DNA from 3 places in the Blautia sp. DFI.1.216 genome. Region 2 is predicted to be linked to each of the others. Evidence: riboswitches for the same ligand, from Rfam matches in the RefSeq annotation. Region 2 holds a riboswitch; each other region holds the start of a gene.
The links. A riboswitch is a leader RNA that binds a small molecule or an ion and turns the genes downstream of it on or off. The one in region 2 is predicted to bind cyclic di-GMP.

Region 1 (2,281 bases), on a different contig from region 2:
AAGCAGTCCGTCAACAGCCCCCTTTGTGGAAAAGTATGCAAAAGCATTTTCAGGAAAAGTGGAAGAGGTAAAGCAGGCCTGCACCTGTCTGGGGGGAAAGCAGACGGAGCGTTTGGCAGGGGCGGATCTGACATTTGAAATGCCTGTTCTTCCGGGTTTTTCTGTGTTGCTTCAGTTCTGGGATGGGGATGAAGAATTCCTGCCAAAGATTTTACTGTTGTGGGATAAGGTATCGTTATCATATCTTCATTTTGAGACAACCTATTATCTTCAGGGAGATCTTCTGAAGACTATACTGCAGACCATCGGCTGAATACATTGCAGCCGGTCATTTGGAGGGCGGTACGCAGTATCTGAAAGCTGAACACAAAAGAGGGAAAGAACCGGATGAACTTGTCACTGCGAGAATTGAAGTGGGGGATCAGATGGAGCTGTTGTTTTAAGAATATGGAATAATCAATCTATAGCAATCCTCGTAAATAATGCATTTAAGAGGATTGCTATAAGTACAAATGAGCAGAAAACAGTAATGTCAATGTTGCGTGGAATTCGGAAGTAGGAGAACAGTTCGAATATATAATCGGCTGTTCTTTTTTTAGCGTTAAAGCGGCGAGGTTTTTCTTGTGTACAGTGGAATGTAGGAGTATAATGAAATCAATATTTTGCATAAATTTACAATCTGTAATAGAACGACGATCGGCAAAGCAGATGAAAGTCTGTGACGCAAAGCTACAGGGCCTGTAAAATGGCAGCCAGTTGCATGAAATGATGTGCGCTGTCTGTGAGACGGTGTTTTTTTATGTTATAGGAAATTACTCCGTAATGTTCCTATAACATAAAAAAGACCTCCGGGCAGGATCGCACTGCGACGGAGGGGAATTATGTCGCTGAAGCGACCCTTCGCAGGCGAAGAATCCTGCAAGCAGGGATGTTATTTCATAAACGGAACCATAATGATTTTATCGGAGAAGAGAGAAAAATATGAAAATCAAAAAAGTACAAAGTGCATGTCTTATTTTGGCATGTATAGCGGCAACAGGACTTATAGGGTGTGGGAAAACAGATGAAACACCAAAGAAGCACGAAGCAATTACTTTTATGGCTCCTTATCTGGAAGTGGACAATTTTATAGAAGAAGTGCATAAAACATATCCAGAGATTGAGCTTGAAGTAGTCCCGTACAGCGGAGCAAATACAACAACCTGTCTGCAGAATATGTTAGAGGCAGATGATCTTCCGGACATCTGCACACAGACTTTTTATAAGCCAGATGTGGTGGATGTCAGTGATAAGATGATTGATCTCTCAGGATACGATTTTACAGATAATTATGTGGAATCACGTCTGAAAGATGTATCCGATGAGGGTGCACTTTATATGCTTCCATCTTTGTACAACTGTTATGGAATCACCTATAATAAAACACTGCTTGAGAAGCATGGCTGGAAGCTGCCAACATCTTTTACAGAGCTTGAAGAACTTGCAGACAAGGCAAAAGAAGCAGGAGTTACGTTATGTATGGCACAGATTCAGTATCCTGGTTCAGCCTTCCAGTATATATGTAATATTGCGGATGCGGGATTCCTTGGTACTATGTCTGGAAAGCAGTGGCAGAAAGATTACCTGTCAGGAAAGGCAAATGTCAGTGACACGGAAGGCATGATGGACAGCATGGAATATATCCAGAAATGGAAAAATCTCGGTATGCTTGACTGCAGCAACAGTGATCCGGTAGATGATAGTAAAACAAGAGAAGCTTTTATAAAGGGAAATTCACTGTTTCTATTGGGACCACAGAATGGCATTATGGAATCAGAAGATACAACGGACAAATTTGGTCTGATGCCATACCTGTCTGAAGATGGAAGCAAGAATGTATTTATTTTAAATGTAAACCGTTTTTATGGATTGAATAAAAAGCTGGAGAATGATCCTGAGAAACTTGAAGATGCATTAAAAGTCATGAAGGTGCTGTCTACGGTAGAAGGAACCAGTGCCCTGTATCCGGACAGTACATTAAAAGCAGGACTGCTTCCTTTCAAAGATGCAAAGGCGGATGACACCTTCTATGCAGATATTTCGGATTTTATCAATGCAGGGAATACGACACCGTTTATTTATTCCGGATGGGAAAATACGATTGTAAATACCGGAACCAAAATGCTGGAATTCATGCAGGATAAGGCATCAATAAAGGATGTGGCAGATCAGCTGGATGAGGATCAGGACAGCGTGGTAAATAATCAGCCGGAAGTGATCACAACAGCTACAGAGGAAATTT
Region 2 (2,281 bases):
TGTTCTTTATGCTACATTTCTTGCAAAGGTTTTCAGAGATTCTTTTACAGCAGCGATTTCGGATATGATTATGATTTCGGATAAGCTTATTAATGGAACCGTAGCAGCACAACTGACAGCATCACTTATGGCAGTAAGCTGTATTACTGTAACATTTTGTGTGAATCTGACTATGGTGCAGGACAAGGCAAATGGAACAAGGAAGGATTTTAATGTTGCACCGGTCAGCAAGGAAAAAATTTATTTGGGATATTTTCTGTCAACAGTAGCTAATTCATTGATGGTCAATGCACTTGCATTTGTATTATGTCTGGGATATTTACTTAAAATGGGATGGTATATGAATACAGCAGACATATTATGGGTTTTATTTGATATGATATTGCTCGTCCTGTTTGGAAGTACGCTTTCAAGTATCATTAGCTTTCCGTTGACAACACAGGGACAGCTTTCGGCTGTAGGTACAATTGTCAGCGCAGGATATGGTTTTATATGTGGTGCTTATATGCCGATTTCAAATTTTGGACCAGGTCTTCAGAAGGCACTGTCTTATCTTCCGAGTACATATGCCACTTCATTGATTAAGAATCATATGCTTCACGGAGTTTTCAGAGAGATGGAGAGAAAAAATTATCCGGATGAAATGGTTGAAGCGATAAGAGACACGCTTGATTGCAATCCGGTATTTCATGGAAATGTGGTGAGTATAAATCAGATGATTGGCATTATGATGGGAAGTATAGCTGTATTTGGAATTATTTACTATGTGGTTACATTGTTGTCAGCGGGTGAAGGCAGACGATAGGAAATATTGTTTTTAGCGGGTGAAAGTTCTGGGGATATGGAACGATCTGAGTACAAATGAGCAGGAAACAGTAATGTCAATGCTGCGTGGTCTTCGGAAGTAGAAGAACGGTTCGAGTATATGTATCGGCTGTTCTTTTTTTATTTTTTGGCGTTAAAACGGTAATGTTTTTCTTGTGTACAGTAGAGTGCTATAGTATAATAAAACCAGTTTTTTGCATAAGTATTAAAGCTATAATATGGAAATCGGCAAACCAGATGAAAGTCTGGGACGCAAAGCTACAGGGCCTGTAAAATGGCAGCCAGTTGCATGAAATGAGGTGCACTGTCTGTCTGGCAGTGCTTTTTTATGATAGAGCACTTGAATAAGTAATACAGAAGCTGTTTGGAAAAATATTGTGAAAAATAGCGGGGAGGTTATTGATAATTAATGAATGTAAAATTAAAATCTGGAAGCAAGCAAGCAACTGTAGCCTGGAGGGTGGGAGAAAGATGAAGAAGTGCAAATTAGTACAGAATATAAGAAATTTCAAATTTTGTTATTTTATATTTTGCACAATGATATGTTTGGTTGTTTTTCCTGTTTCCACATCTGCCCAAGAAAATTCTGATCATGTTATCCGGGTAGGATCTTTTGAGGAAACTTATAATGTAGTCAATGAAAAGGGAGAAAGAAGCGGCTATGGTTATGAGTATCTTCAAGATATTGCAGGTTATGCAGGATGGACATATAAATACATAACAAGTGATTGGAAAAACTGCTTTACACAGTTGAAAAATGGAGAGATTGATATTCTTGTTGGCATTTCCTATACAGACGAACGTGCTGAAAATATGCTTTTTTCCGATATGCCTATGGGGGAAGAGAAATATTACATCTATACGGATGCATCCAATATGGATCTTACAGCAGGAAATTTGGATTCTTTTGAGGGAAAAAATATTGGTGTGTTTAAAGATAATATAACGGAGGATGTGCTTAACGAATGGGAGTTAAAGTATGGTCTGCATACGCAGCATGTCAATGTTTCTAATACCGCAGAAGTTATGGACAAACTGTCGAAACATGAAATTGACTGCTTCGTTTCGGTAGAAGAACCCCGTTGGGAAGAATCGGAGATTTCGCCGATTACAAGTATTGGAGAGACAGAAATCTATTTCGCTATAAATCCCAAACGTCCGGATATCAAAGAAGCACTGGATAGTGCTATGCGCAGAATCAAGGATGACAACCCATTTTACACAGATGATCTCTACAGGCGTTATCTTTCTGCACAGAGCAGCTCGTTTCTTTCAAAAGAAGAAAGGGAGTGGGTTGGACGGCATGGTGCACTCAGGATTGGGTATCTGAATCAGGATGGAGGTATCAGCAGTGTAGATCCATCAACAGGTAAACTGACAGGTGTTATCACAGATTATGTGGATCTTGCAGAAAATTGTCTGCAAGGTCAGACTCTGGAATTTGAATTAAATGGAT
Region 3 (2,281 bases), on a different contig from region 2:
GTCATTAACAGGCTTAAACCTGTCCAGATCCAGATAGAACATGGCAAATTTTTTATGCAGCTTTCCATTTCTTTTTAATCTTTCGGAAAGATAACGCTCATTATAAAGTCCTGTCAGTGCATCCGTATTTGCCAGCTTCTCAAGTTCATGCTTCTGCCCGATATCCTGAGCGATCAGCATTACTTTGGACAGTATACTGCCTTTCCATTCCACAGGTATCACTGACATTACTTTATAAGAAGATCTGTCAAGAGTAGAATATTCAAAGGTATACAGATCATCCTCAGACATAATAACTTTTCTCAGATGTTCCGGTGAAAGCAGATCATCCATCTGTATATTTATCTTTTCCGTAAGTACCACATACTCTCCGGACATACGCTGAAGAAGCTCCCTGTAATCACCTGTAGGATTATAATAAGACTCATTGTTCATCTCATAATATTCGTATATCCCGCTGTCCAGATCACAAACTGCAAAACGCTCTACAATCCTGGTTACTCCCTGAATAAGCTGGTCCATGGCGATGTTCTGCTTTAACATCGCTCTGCATTCTTTTTCCGTATTTTTCGAATCCGTCACATCACGAAGAAAAATCATGGCGTGTCTGACCTCTCCGTTCTCATCTGTATCTCCCTCCATCACTACATTCCGGATAATACGCAGCTCTCCGTCAAACACTGCTTTGCATTCCTGACTGAGTTCCCCGGTAATTTTTCTGAGTTCCTTCATAATATATTCCCGGTTGTAAATCTGCGCAACCGCCTCTTTACTCTCAGGACAGACATAATTATTAAGAAACATCTGTATCAGTTCATCCCATGTCCGGCTTTTGTTGAAAATTTCCTGAAGCGAGCCCTTTACTTTCATAGATTCAAATGTATTTTCCTGAAGATCCACATAATATTCACACAGATTCATATCTGTAAAAGCCCGGTGAAAAGCAGCTTCCCTTGCTTCCTGATTCCGGGCAAAGTGATCAGATCTGACAGATAATACCCAGATTGGCCGTCCTTTATTATCCCTGGCATCTGCCTTCACAATCCTTACCGATATTGATAAACCTTTACTGTCTGTAAGATACAAGGTGTGAGAACCCTGTAAATCATGAAGTCCTTCCGGTGAAAATATATGCTTTTGCTCATTACAGACCACACTGAGCATAGAGCCGTCTGATGCTTTCATAAATTCATCAAGGTCATCCCACCCCAAAAGCTGCAGAAAATAGTTACTTACACTCCAGATTGTCAGCTTCTCATCATAATAACCGGCGACTGTTCCCACCGGATCATTCTGTTTCAGTACATATTCAATAGCTTCCTGAACTGAAGGATTAATATCCGTATCTTCATTTGCGACATATATTTCAATCTTATTCATTTTGTTAAGCATACACCTATGCTCTGACATGATATTCTCAACCTTTCTTTAAAATAAAAGAGAATAATGCCCGCTACAATACAACAAGACATTACTCTCTGTATAAATGCAACTGGCTGCCATTTTACAGGCCCTTTAGCTTTGCGCCGCAGCCTTTCGACTGTTTTGCTGATACTGTATCTGTGGAATTATACAGTTACCTGGTGTGCCAACAAGTTGATTTCTCGAAGAATCAACTTGTCGGCACACTGGTTTATTCACAGACACATTATATATATTATATTTTTCATTTCTTATTACTGTTTACCATTAATATTTCCTGCACCGCTGTTTATTTGTTACTGTTTACTCCGTTCTCAGTAACATTTATATGCTTTGTAAATCCAAATAACGACTTGCCTCTTTCAATCGTCAGGTCAGTTAAACACTAATTGCAATATATTATTTGCATATCCCCTGAATAATGTCAACTGCTATTTTCCTTATTTCACAAAATTTATTCCAGATTGCAAACGACATACATTACATTTGTCATAATTAATCCTCTGAAATATTAAGACAGGTCCGTATTTTACGGGATAACGACCAACTATAATAACTCCATACAAAAACAGATCCAATATCTTATAATCAAAGATACAGGACCTGTTTTTATTATCTGAAATTCAGCCTGCAAGATTCAGCATTTTTAATAAGAACAGCCAGCTCAGGCCATAATAGGTAATTACTGCAACAAGGTCATTCACTGTTGTGATCAGCGGACCTGATGCTACTGCCGGGTCAATATTGATCTTCTTAAAGAACAATGGAATACAGGTGCCTACTGCACTGGAGATCAACATAGCCAACAACAGTGCCACACCGATACATCCGGATACTGCATAGGAAAACAAAAGTGTTT

Region 1: another riboswitch for cyclic di-GMP. It lies ahead of LJE11_RS14580 (ABC transporter substrate-binding protein); the one in region 2 lies ahead of LJE11_RS16420 (response regulator).
Region 3: another riboswitch for cyclic di-GMP. It lies ahead of LJE11_RS15345 (sensor domain-containing diguanylate cyclase); the one in region 2 lies ahead of LJE11_RS16420 (response regulator).

Annotation. Positions count from the first base shown of each region.
Region 1 is NZ_JAJDML010000044.1:7,037-9,317, forward strand. It holds gene LJE11_RS14575 (DUF3786 domain-containing protein) at 1-313, shown strand, start outside; cyclic di-GMP riboswitch class I at 689-764, shown strand; gene LJE11_RS14580 (ABC transporter substrate-binding protein) at 982-2,281, shown strand, end outside.
Region 2 is NZ_JAJDML010000059.1:15,376-17,656, reverse strand. It holds gene LJE11_RS16425 (ABC transporter permease) at 1-805, shown strand, start outside; cyclic di-GMP riboswitch class I at 1,043-1,118, shown strand; gene LJE11_RS16420 (response regulator) at 1,297-2,281, shown strand, end outside.
Region 3 is NZ_JAJDML010000049.1:15,326-17,606, forward strand. It holds gene LJE11_RS15345 (sensor domain-containing diguanylate cyclase) at 1-1,380, opposite strand, end outside; cyclic di-GMP riboswitch class I at 1,485-1,560, opposite strand; gene mgtE (magnesium transporter) at 2,046-2,281, opposite strand, start outside.